One region of the Neorhizobium sp. AL 9.2.2 genome, then DNA from elsewhere that is predicted to be linked to it. Evidence: predicted binding sites of a transcription regulator. Region 1 holds the regulator's gene; each other region holds the start of a gene.
What was found. The regulator LexA, encoded in region 1, represses DNA repair genes until DNA is damaged. The targets are predictions, from matches to a motif close to TGTTCNNNNTGTGTTCNG.
Positions count from the first base shown of each region.

Region 2: the regulator LexA is predicted to act here: its motif matches at 1,728-1,745, upstream of G6K99_RS10825 (ATP-dependent helicase).
Region 3: the regulator LexA is predicted to act here: its motif matches at 2,452-2,469, upstream of G6K99_RS03415 (PA0069 family radical SAM protein).

Region 1 covers NZ_JAALXU010000003.1:1,276,204-1,280,374, forward strand. The annotation lists gene kdsA (3-deoxy-8-phosphooctulonate synthase) at 1-204, opposite strand, end outside; gene G6K99_RS12785 (VOC family protein) at 209-1,084, opposite strand; gene lexA (transcriptional repressor LexA) at 1,277-1,996, shown strand; gene G6K99_RS12795 (ComEC/Rec2 family competence protein) at 1,977-4,171, opposite strand, start outside.
Region 2 covers NZ_JAALXU010000003.1:861,251-865,421, reverse strand. The annotation lists gene G6K99_RS10835 (efflux RND transporter permease subunit) at 1-391, opposite strand, end outside; gene G6K99_RS10830 (efflux RND transporter periplasmic adaptor subunit) at 388-1,566, opposite strand; gene G6K99_RS10825 (ATP-dependent helicase) at 1,785-4,171, shown strand, end outside.
Region 3 covers NZ_JAALXU010000001.1:718,539-722,709, forward strand. The annotation lists gene G6K99_RS03405 (F0F1 ATP synthase subunit B) at 1-242, shown strand, start outside; gene G6K99_RS03410 (ribonuclease HII) at 295-996, opposite strand; gene G6K99_RS03415 (PA0069 family radical SAM protein) at 1,234-2,391, opposite strand; gene G6K99_RS03420 (hypothetical protein) at 2,522-3,052, shown strand; gene moaB (molybdenum cofactor biosynthesis protein B) at 3,062-3,613, opposite strand; gene G6K99_RS03430 (4-(cytidine 5'-diphospho)-2-C-methyl-D-erythritol kinase) at 3,610-4,171, opposite strand, start outside.

The DNA.
Region 1 (4,171 bases):
GGCCTTGTCGAAGGAGGATTTGTAGACGAGGCCGATGCCGAGTTTCTTGCAGAGTTCGACAAGCGTGCCGGCGATCATGAACGCATGATCACGGCTTTCCATCTGGCAGGGACCGGCAATCAGCGAGAGCTTTGCCGTGTTTGAGAAAACGACTTTCGAACTCCCCTCGCCCACGGACACTTCAGAATTGGCGGAGACTGTCATTTCACTATTCCTCGAAACCGAAAACCACACCTTGCCCCGGGGCTGCCGACACGATCACGCGGCCATCCCTGCGGATGAATGCGACGTCATTAGCAGCAAGGGTGATCTCTGTCACGGCGAGATCGGTGGTCTTGAAGATGATCCCGCGCGCAGCGAGGCGCGACGATAACAAGGGCTTCATCGAAGACCGGAACTCGTCGCTGAACGTGTCGTTGGATTGAATGCGGATGCTGGCATTGGCAGCTTCGATCCGCAGACCGTCTTTCCCTTGCTCGGGTTGCGTCTCGAACACGGTTTCGAAAAGCGGCAGAAACTCCAGCGGGTCATCTGCAGAAAAGACGATCTCTCGAAGGCCTGTAACGGCGTTTGCGTGCTCATCAAGACCACCGCGATCTGCCGGTAATGCGGCCATGCGCTGGCAGGAAAACAGCAAGATGTCATCGACCTCGGGAACTGCCGCGAACGCCAGACGGAATGAGACTTCGCTCTCCCCACCATCGGGCAACTGCATCGGGCGGGAGAATTGAAGCATCTCGCCCGCAGACATGTGCCCGTCCACAAAACGGATATGATCGGCCGCTGCATCCTGCGTCCCGACGACCACCGCCGATAGACCTTCCCTTTTCCGCTGGCCGCGGAAGCGGATGTCGCGATCGGTGAACACGTTGCCTCGTTTTGCCGCAAGCGAGGCTTGCCGACGGTTCACAATGGCCAGCGGCTCGAGATACGAGCCATCCGCGAAGAATATGCAGGCATTGGCTGTGCCGAAAGGGTGAACACCTTCAGGTGCCACAGTAAAGCCGAGAGCGGTCAACCTCCCCCGCGCTGACGCCAGATCTGCAACGGGCAGAACCAAATGATCGACTGACTTGTTACCCACTTACACCCCCAAAGTCTTATTCCGCAGAACATTGGCTATCGCGGGAAACTCGGCAAGTGCTGCGCACGAACTGAATACGTGATCGAACGCTGAAATGAGACTATTCTTGAGCAAAAATTTGGGGCTTGCGGAACACAGATAGAACATATAGCGTCCGTTCTGCATTTGTTTCCAATTCTGAGGGTCCCGTCCATGCTGACACGCAAGCAACAGGAGTTACTTCTGTTCATCCACGAGCGGATGAAAGAATCAGGCGTGCCGCCGTCGTTTGACGAAATGAAGGACGCTCTCGACCTTGCATCGAAGTCCGGCATCCATAGGCTGATCACCGCGCTCGAGGAGCGTGGCTTTATTCGCCGTCTGCCGAACAGAGCACGCGCGCTCGAAGTGATCAAGCTGCCTGACGCCTATGTGGCGAACCTTCATCCGCGACGGGGTTTTTCTCCCAGTGTCATCGAGGGAAGCCTCGGCAAAACGCAACCGGTCGTCGCTCAGAAGCCGGCGCCGGTCATGGCGGACAATCCGTTCTCGACAAACATTCCGGTCATGGGTCGAATCGCTGCCGGCGTGCCGATCTCCGCGATCCAGAACAACACCCATGACATCGCCGTTCCGATCGAGATGCTGGGTTCCGGCGATCATTACGCGCTCGAAGTGAAGGGCGATTCGATGATCGATGCCGGCATCCTCGATGGCGATACCGTCATCATCAAGAATACCAGCACCGCAAGTCCAGGCGATATCATCGTTGCCCTGGTCGATGAGGAAGAAGCGACCCTGAAGCGGTTCCGCCGCAAGGGTGCCTCGATCGCACTGGAAGCGGCAAACCCGGCTTACGAGACCCGCATCTTCCCGCCCGACCGGGTGAAGGTCCAGGGCAAGCTTGTCGGCCTTATTCGCCGCTACCATTGAGAACGCTGTCATCCCGGAGATGCGCAGCAACAGCCTCCGGGATGCCAAAGTCGAATTGTCGCGTTCGCCAGTCATAGAACCGGTGGACGGTCCACGGACGGCTTGAGGTCTGTGCGCTGTCTCGCATCGCCGCCGTAATCTTGATGTCTGGCGCTGTCGCGTTCGGAATAATGGTGATTTCCAGTGCGCCAGTCCGGCGCAACGTCCGCCCGCTGAGAAGCAAGGCGCCGGAGCGGCAAGTATCGAAGCGTGCGCCGGGCGAGACGATGATCCGACCGACATCGCAGGCAAGACCGGTGTATCGGTTGTCTTCGACGGTGACGATCCGGATGTCCTGAGCAGTCTGCGCCGCGCACAGGATTTTCGGCAGACAGGCGAATCGTCCGGGCTTCAATGCTTGAAGAAAACCCCTGACATATTCGATTTCCCGGCGCGTCAAATCCGGTCGCGAATGTGGTCCAGGTGGTCTGTCATCGCTTTTCGCAAGGCTGGCACCTCGCGCTGGTTCCGAAGAGGCAAGAACCGGCAAGGCGAGCGGTTGTTCTCCGGTCTCAAGCACCAGCGCTCGCCGCCATTGATCGTAGATAAATCCCGGCGGTCGGGTTCGATTGAGGGTGATCTTGTCATCCTGGATCACGCCGACCGATGCGCCGTCTTCGGATATGACGATATCAGGCCTCGGCGCCGAGCCTGAGCGGACCGCAAAGAGCAAAGCCACCGCCATGAACAGCGCGCCTGTCAACCTCAGCGGCGTGCGCAGCAGCGTCAGAAGCAGAAAGCCTGCCGTCGCCAGAGGCAGGAAAAGCGGGTTCTGCCGGCCGATGGCAATATCGCCGCCCCATGCGGCGACGATCTCGGCAATGCGAATGACGATCCGCAGCCCCTCGCCCATGATGAACAGAACGGGAGCATCCAGCCCGAACGGCATCAGCAGCATGGCCACGAGACCTGCCGGCATCACCACGAAGGAAATGATCGGCATGGCCGCGAGATTGGCCGCGAGGCCGTAGGTGGTCAGATGGTGGAAATGCTCGATCGAATAGATCGACGTCGACGTACTGCCGATCAGCGACGTCACCACGATCCCGGCAATGAAATGCAACGTCGCCGCAATACCCGTTATCCAACGGTTGCTACCTTTTGTCTCCTCCTTTCCTTTCGCGAAATATCGCGTCCAGAGGGCGAACCCTGCCACCAGTGCCGCGGTTGCCGCAAACGACATCTGGAAACTCGGACCCAGAATCTCCGACGGCGAGATGGCGAGGATGATGATTGCCGAAAGGGCGACGTTGCGAAGGCTGATGGAGGGTCGATCGACGAGCACGGCGACCAGCATCACCGCCATCATGATATAGGCCCGCTCGGCGGAAACCCCGAACCCGGAAATTAGGTAATAGGCGGTCGCCATGACAAGCGCACCGAACGCGGCAAACTTCTTGATCGGATAGGCCTGCGCAAAGCCTGGAAACAGCGACAGGACGGAGCGAACGCCGACGAAGAAGATACCGGCTGCCAGCGCCATGTTGAGGCCTGAGATCGCGACGATATGGGCCAGTCCGGACAGACGAAGCGCCTCGGTCGTCTCACGGGAAATTGCACGGCGCTCGTCGGTCACGATTGCGGCAGCAAAAGCGCCCGCATCCCCCTTGACCGTATCGCGGATGCGATTGCCGATTGCGCTGCGAAGCGCAAAAAGCCCCCGCTGCATGTCCGACCATAACCCGGGTTGGTCATCGATCGCCGGTTGTACGCTAGGCGCGCCGTAAAAGAAGCCAACGGCCCCGATTTGATCGAAGTAGGAGGAGAAGGCGAAATCGTTCAATCCGGGAAGCGCCGGGCCAGAGGGTGGCGACAGACGGGCACGGCCGGAAACGCGCTCTCCGATGTCTGCAGGGTCGTGTTGGCTTCTGGCAAGAACCGAGACGCGCTGTGGCGGTCGTGAAAGCGAGGGCTCAGATGTCTGCTCGATCCTGAGGATATAGCGCCAGCGGCGCTGTGCATCGGCTTCGCGTCGTTCGACAATCCCGCTGATGGTCGTCGTGACGGGCGAATCGAGCACGACCGTCGAACACCGCCAGGTTTCGAGCGCTGCCAGCGCAGAACCGGAGAGAAGCAGGCAGAGTACAAGGTTGGCACGAGACAGTGGATGCGCGCGATACCGTGTCAGCCCTGCGG
Region 2 (4,171 bases), 410 kb from region 1:
GCACATCGTTGGCGGCCACCGCAAGATCGGCAGTGTCGTTGAATTCCAGCGTGACACGGCTCTGGCCGAACTGCGATTCCGATGAAACGGCCTTGAGGCCGGCGACCCGGGCAACCGCGCCCTCGATGATATCGGTCACTTCCTGGTCCATGGTCTGGGCAGAAGCGCCGTCATAGGTGGTGCGGATGGTGATGACCGGCTGGTCCACATCCGGCAACTCGCGCACCTCGACGCCGGCAAGAGCGGCAAGGCCTGCGACGACAAGAAGCGTGTTGAGAACCGCGGCAAGGACCGGCCGCCGCACAAAGAGCGCGGTAAAGCTGTTCTGCTTTCCGGAAGACTGGCCGGACGACCCGTTGTTATTGGCGTTACCGCTGTGGCTGCTGCTCATCGGCTGGCGACCTCCGGCGGCTTTTCACCGGCAATGCGGACGGCACCATTTTCCCGGACCCGTTGCAACCCTTCGGTTGCCACGACATCGCCATCCTTCAGATTGGCCGAGACGAGGATCGCATCGGGATTGCGCTGGATCACCCTCACCCGCTCCTTGACCGATTTGTGATCGACGATATGCCAGACGAACGAGCCTTTCGCATCCCACTGGACTGCAAGCGGATCGACGCTTGGAAAGGTCTCGCCCGGAAACCGCATCGTCACGCCGAAAGACATGCCGGCGCGGAGTTCGTCATCAACATTGGGAATTCTGGCACGAATGCGGATCGTACGGCTTGCCGGATCGACCCTGTTGTCGACGGCCTCGACCGAACCCTCGAAGGTGCGGCCTGGACGCGAGACGGAGGCGGCCTCGACCGGCATGCCAGGCTTGACCTGAACCGCGAAACGCTCCGGCGCCCAGAAATCCACCAGCAGCTCGGTACGGTTGTCGATCGTCACGATATTGCTCGCGGTCGTGACGTTGTCACCGATATTGACCGCGACGATGCCGACGATCCCGTCGATCGGCGCAACGACCGAGCGACGCTTCAGCGCCAGTTCGGCGTTGGTGACCGTCAGCTGCGCCGTTTCGGACGCAATCTGCGCGTCGAGCACGTCGAGACGGGAGAAGCTCTTGAGGTTCCGGTAAGTATCGGATTTCTCGCGGGCACTGCGCAACACCACCTGCGCCTGATCGCGCAGGATGATCTGCTCGTCGTCATCGAGCTGCGCAAGACTCTGGCCCTTTTTGACCATGTCGCCGGATTTGACGAGGATCTCGTTTACGGTGCCCGTCGCCTGCGGCATCACGATAACCGACTGGATCGCCTCGCCGTCACCGATCGCCGACAGTCTGTCGTTGACCACACCGGTTCCGACGGGTCTGGTTGCAACCAACACCACCTGGCTCTCACCGCCGCCCCGCTGCCCGCCGCGCGATGACGAAGCCGGTGCGCCCGCAACCGTTGCGGCCGCCGGCTCGGCGACATCAGGATTGATGGAAGTCACCATGCCTGCGGGAACGCCCATCGAAATCAGTGACCGCCCGGCATCTGCCGACAGGTAGACCCAGAGACAGAGCCCTCCGAGCAGTACCGCAACCGACATCAGAAGCTGGTTCCAGATCCGCATTCATTCCTCGCAAGTCTATCGATAAGTGGTGCAAGTATCCCCGTTTCGCGCCCAACTGGCAAGGTCGAGGAACCTACCTTACTGTTTTGTAACATCACGCGATTTCACGGATGTGTCAGAGCTTCAACGACACCAATCCGAACGATTCCTAGGGGAAACATAGGAATGAAAAGAGAACATCGGCTGGTCTTTCGAGCCCGAATCACTACATTGGCCGGATGAGTAACAGTTACGACGACATCCCTTTCTTCGATGAGGAGCCGGAGCCCGCCCCCCGCAAGGCGCGAGGCGAAGACCAATCGGACCAGCGCCCGGTGCCAGCATCGGCTGGTAACCATGGTTCGGCTGCCGTTCCTGCTGGTGGTGCCGGCGGCGCCTCCGGTGGTCTGGGGATTGCAGCGCGGGCCATGGCGGCGCGCGGTGGCAACCGGCCGCCGCCCGACTATATGACCGGCCTCAACCCGGAACAGCGCGAAGCGGTCGAGACCTTGGATGGCCCCGTTCTGGTGCTCGCCGGCGCTGGAACCGGCAAGACGCGCGTGCTCACCACCCGTATCGCTCACCTGCTGGAGACCGGCCGCGCCTATCCGAGCCAGATTCTCGCCGTGACCTTTACCAACAAGGCGGCGCGCGAGATGAAGGAGCGCATCGGCGTTCTCGTCGGCGGCGCCGTCGAAGGCATGCCGTGGCTCGGCACGTTTCACTCGATCGGCGTCAAGCTGTTGCGGCGCCATTCGGAGCTGGTCGGCCTGCGATCCGATTTCACCATCTTAGACACCGACGACGTCGTGCGCCTGATCAAGCAGCTCATCCAGGCCGAGGGTCTCGATGACAAGCGCTGGCCGGCCAAGCAGTTCGCCGGCATGATCGATGGCTGGAAGAACAAGGGCCTGTTGCCGCCCGACATTCCGGAAGGCGACGCCCGGGCCTTTGCCAACGGCAAGGGCCGCGAACTCTATGCCGCCTATCAGGCCCGCCTGCGCACGCTCAACGCCTGCGATTTCGGCGACCTTCTGCTGCACCCGATCGCCCTGTTCCGCAAGGCACCGGATCTGCTCAAGGAGTATCACCAGCGGTTCCGCTATATCCTCGTCGACGAGTATCAGGACACCAATACGGCCCAGTATATGTGGCTGCGTCTCCTCGCTCAGCGCCCGAAGGATGTGCCGCAAAACGTCTGCTGCGTCGGCGACGACGACCAGTCGATCTATGGTTGGCGCGGCGCCGAAGTGGAAAACATCCTTCGCTTCGACAAGGATTTTCCGGGCGCCAAGGTCATCAAGCTTGAGCGCAACTACCGCTCGACAGAACATATCCTCGGCGCTGCCGGCCATCTGATCGCCCATAACGAAGGACGCCTCGGCAAGACGCTGTTTACCGACCGGGTCGATCCCGAGGACGAAAAGGTGATCGTCCACGCCGCCTGGGATAGCGAAGAGGAAGCCCGTGCCGTCGGTGAGGAGATCGAGCGGCTGCAGCGCGGCGATGGTCGCAGCGATTCCAAGAAACACGCGCTGAACGACATGGCGATCCTGGTGCGCGCCTCGTTCCAGATGCGCGAGTTCGAAGACCGGTTCGTGACGCTCGGTCTCAACTACCGCGTCATCGGCGGCCCGCGCTTTTACGAGCGGCTCGAGATCCGCGATGCGATGGCCTATTTCCGCATGGTCTGCCAGCCGGCTGACGACCTGGCCTTCGAGCGCATCGTCAACACGCCGAAGCGCGGCCTCGGCGACACCACGATCCGCTACCTGCATGACAGCGCCCGCGCCCGCGATGTGCCCATGCTTCAGGCCGCAAGCGAAATGATCGAGACCGACGAGCTGAAGCCGAAGGCCCGCAAGGCCCTGTTCGACGTCGTGCAGAATTTCCGCAACTGGCAGGCACGTCTCGAAACCGTGCCGCATACGGAACTGGCCGAGCAGATCCTCGAAGAGTCGGGCTATACCGACATGTGGAAGAACGACAAGACCGCCGAAGCGCCGGGGCGGCTGGAAAACCTCAAGGAACTGATCCGCTCGATGGAGCAGTTCGAGAGCATGCGCGGCTTCCTCGAACACGTCTCTCTCGTCATGGATGCCGAGACCAACGAAAACCTCGACGCCGTGTCCATCATGACGCTACACTCGGCCAAGGGGCTGGAATTCGAGACCGTTTTCCTGCCCGGCTGGGAAGAAGGCCTGTTCCCGCATCAGCGCGCGCTGGATGAAGGCGGCCGCTCGGGACTGGAAGAAGAACGTCGCCTCGCCTATGTCGGCATCACCCGCGCAAAACGCCGCTGCCACATCTGGTTCGTCTCCAACCGGCGCATCCACGGCCTGTGGCAATCGACCATGCCCTCGCGCTTTCTCGATGAGCTGCCGCCGAGCCACGTCGATGTGGCGTCATCGGAATCCTCGAGCTTCGGCGGCTATGGCGGCCGCGGCGGCTACGGCCAGTCGCGCTTCGACAAGGCGGATGCCTTCGCCGGCAACTCCTATGCGACGCCCGGCTGGAAACGCGCCCAGGCCAACAAGACAGATGCCACCCGCGACAACTGGGGCAGCCGCTCAGGCCACGCCGTGGAACGCATCGGCTACGGCGAAAGCGGCCCCCGCGGCCGCAC
Region 3 (4,171 bases), on a different contig from region 1:
AAGCCGCTGCCCTGACGGAAGAAGCCCGCCAGAAGACGGAAGAATTCGTCGCCCGCCGCAACGCGGTCTCCGAGCAGAAGATCAAGCAGGCGGAAGCAGATGCCGTGAGCGCCGTTCGCGCTGCCGCCGTCGACCTCGCCATCGCCGCCGCCGAAAGCGTCATCGCCCGCAAGGCCGATGCAGCAACGCAGGAAGCCCTGTTCAGGGACGCCGTCGGTACGGTTCAAACGCGCCTGAACTAAGCTTCAGATACATGAATTAAGAAAAGGCCGGGCGAAAGCTCGGCCTTTTGCGTTATGGGGTGAGGGTAATGTCCGAGGCCTGGAGATCGTCTTCCGGCAGCGGATCTTTCCGCATCGGACGAAAGCTCATCCGGTGGAGCGGGCAGGGGCCGTGGCTCGTAATGCCGTCGCGGTGCTGCTTGGTGGCGTATCCGACATGCTTGGCAAAGCCATAGGCCGGAAAAACGGTGCAGGCGCGACCCATCATCCGGTCGCGGGTGACTTTCGCCACGATCGAGGCCGCGGCGATGGAGACAGAGCGGCTATCGCCCTTGATCACGGCCTTGCCGGGGCAGGCGAGCCCAGGCGGCATGTCGCGGCCATCGGTGAGGAGATAGGCCGGCTTGATATTCAGTCCGATCACCGCACGCCGCATGGCGTCGAGACTGGCGCGCAGGATGTTGCGCTCGTCGATGAGGCGCGGACCAGACGATGCAATCGACACATGCGCCGTCGCCATGATCATCGCAAACAGCGCTTCCCGCTGCTTCAGGCTGAGCTTTTTGGAATCGTCGAGACCGGGTGGAATGTTGTCGGGATCGAGAATCACGGCGGCTGCCACAACCGGACCCGCCAAGGGACCGCGGCCTGCTTCGTCGGTGCCAGCCACCGGCCAATGTCCGGCATCCCGCGCCATCAGCTCCAGGCTGAAATCTGGAACAAATGGCGTCTCTTCAAACAATGTCGGAGAATCGGGCGGCGTGCGAAGCAACATGGCGGCAGTTTCGCACGCCCGCCCGACCTCCGGCAACCCCCGGACAACGAGTGCGGCGTCGTTGCCCACCATCGGGGGCGCCCTTTCGGGATGATGGTGGGAACCGGGGGTCTTTCGGCAGGTGATATGCGGGAACCGTGCCGAAATTCAAAATTAATCGACCTGAATGAAAGTCGCTGTAACTCTCGCGACGTCATCAGGCCGTTTCGCAGGGACGGGTGCCCCTGGAGGCCAAATTCAAAGCAGCGAAAGCTGAATGCCCGCGCCATTCGGACGAACAAACAGATCGTCCCTGAGCGGCATGCCCCGACGCGTCATGCCGAGCCGCTTCGTTGCCATCTCGAAGCGTCGCCCGATCTGCCAGGCGTAAGGACCGGTGCCCTTCATCCGCTTGCCGAACTCCGCGTCATAATCCTTTCCGTCCCGCATCGAGCGAACGAGCGACATCACATGCCGGTAGCGGTTCGGGTAATGCTGCAGCAGCCAGTCGCGGAACAGCGGCGCCACTTCCAGCGGCAGACGTAAGAGCACGTAACTCGCCTCCGTTGCGCCGGCAGCGTGCCCCGCTTCCAGGAGCCGCTCGATCTCGTGGTCGTTCAGCGCCGGAATGATCGGCGAGGTGAACACAGCTGTCGGTATGCCAGCGTCCGAGAGCGCTTTGATCGCCTCGAGCCGTTTGGCGGGCGTCGACGCGCGCGGCTCCATGCTGCGAGCAAGCTTGCGGTCGAGGGTGGTTAGCGATATCGCGACCTTGGCGAGGCCCTTCGACGCCATGTCGGAAAGAATGTCGATGTCGCGGGTGACCAGCGACGATTTTGTGACGATTGTTACGGGATGGTTGGCCTTCTGCAGTACCTCCAGGATCTGGCGCATGACGCGCCATTCCCGTTCGATCGGCTGGTAGGGATCGGTATTGGTGCCGATCGCAATCGCCCGGACCTTGTAATCGGCCCTGCTCAGTTCGCGCTCCAGAAGCTTCGGTACGTCAGGCTTGGCAAACAGTTTCGATTCGAAATCCAGCCCCGGCGAAAGCCCCATGAAACTGTGGCTCGGCCGCGCGAAGCAGTAGATGCAGCCATGCTCGCAGCCGCGGTACGGGTTGATTGAGCGGTCGAAGGGAATGTCGGGAGAATCGTTTCGGGTAATCGCGGTACGTGGCTTTTCCACCTGCACCTCGGTCCTGAACGGTTCCAGTTCCTCGATCGTCTGCCAGCCGTCGTCGAAAGCCTCGCGACGCTCCGTCTCGAAACGTCCTGAAGGGTTCAGTCCGGCGCCACGACCGCGCCGGCGATCCCCCTCGATCCGGAGGCCGGAGGTCTTCACCAATGCATCGGCAATATCAGCCGTATGAGCAGGCGCGAATGCGTCCTGCCGCAAATGGGACAGCTCGTTCATGGGGCACTCCTGACGGGAAAAATTCCCGTTCTCGAATGAACAGATTCCTATCGCGACATTGAGAACAATGCAAGAACAAACTCGCAAAGCATATGTGGTAATCCCTTGCGCAATGCGCTAGACGTTGAAAATGCTGACTGTTTTAATGGAATGCCGGGATCAGGAAGCCGAGCTCGCGCAGACGTTGTCCGTCCTTGTTTCCGCCGCGGTGGAGGGGTTGGTCAGCGATGTCGTGGTGCTCGATCACAACTCGCGCGACGGGTCCTCCCGTGTCGCGGATGCCGCCGGCTGCCGTTTCCACAGCGCTTGGGACATCGTCGATATCCTGCACAAGGCGCGCGCCGAATGGCTGCTTCTGCTGGAGCCCGGAGCGCGTCTCCAGGCCGGCTGGATCGACGAGGTGATGGAATATCTGGCGCTCAACCGTCAGCCCGTGCGGTTCTCGCCTTCGCGAACCTACCGCAAGCCGTTCCTTACAAGGATCGTCCGTTCAGTCCCGCCGCTCGAGCAGGGGCTGATCCTGCCGAAGCGCGAAGCCGTCGCGCTCGCAAAGTCCGGCATGGGTCTCGTGGATGTCGCCAAGGCCGTGACGTCAGCCGCAAAGCCGTCGAGACTAGTGAGCGAGATGATCCCAGCGTGGGTTGCCGCGTCCGCGCGATAAATCAGACCGTTACTTGCCCGATCCGCGCCGCAGATGCTCGTCCAGCCGCGGCATGATCTCGATGAAGTTGCAGGGCATGTGGCGGTAGTCCAGCTGCGCTTTCAGGATGCCGTCCCAGGCATCCTTGCAGGCACCGGGAGAGCCCGGCAGCACGAAGATGAAGGTTGCATTGGCAACGCCGCCGGTTGCCCGCGACTGGATCGTCGAGGTGCCGATCTTGTCGTAGGAAATCCGGTGAAACACCTCGGAAAACCCGTCCATCTTCTTGTCGAACAGCGGCTCCAGCGCTTCCGGCGTCACGTCGCGGCCGGTAAAGCCGGTTCCTCCGGTGGTGATGACCACGTCGATCTCAGGGTCGAGGGTCCATTCGCGCACCTGGCCGGCGATCCGCTCCTTGTCGTCGGGCACGATGGCGCGTGCCCCAAGCCTGTGACCGGCCTCCGCGATACGGGCAACCAGCGTATCGCCGGATTTGTCGTCCACCATAGTCCGGGTATCCGACACGGTCAGTACCGCGATCGAAATAGGAATGAACTGGCGCGTTTCGGCGATCTTGCTCATGGCTTTGCTCCGACGGTTTCGACCGCTTCGACATACCAGTCCGGCTTCAGGGCGGTAAGCGCCTGCGCGGCGGCTTCCGCGTCTGTCTTCGAAGGGAACACACCGAAACAGGTCGCTCCGGATCCGGACATGCGCACCAACTCGGCACCTTGCGCTGCGATCATCGCGGAGAGTTCCTCGATCTCGGGGATGAGCGCGCGAGCCGGCGGCTCCAGGTCGTTGCGAAGCGTTTTCAGGTAAGGCAGCCAGCCGCCTGCATCGGTCGGCGTCGGCGGCAAGGCCTCGTTTTCCTTGTCCACCAGTAGCTTGAAAATCTCAGGCGTCGAGACGCTGATCAGCGGGTTGGCGAGCACGAGGGAAAGGGACGGCATGGTCGGCAGCGGTTCAAGCCTTTCGCCGATCCCCTCGGCCAGAACGGCAGCCCCCGTCAGGCACATGGGCACGTCGGCACCCAGCGAAAGGCCAAGCGCCAGAAGGGCTGCTTCCGGTATTTCCGCATTCCACAGCCGGAACAGGCCACGAAGCGTGGCCGCCGCATCGGCCGACCCGCCTCCGATC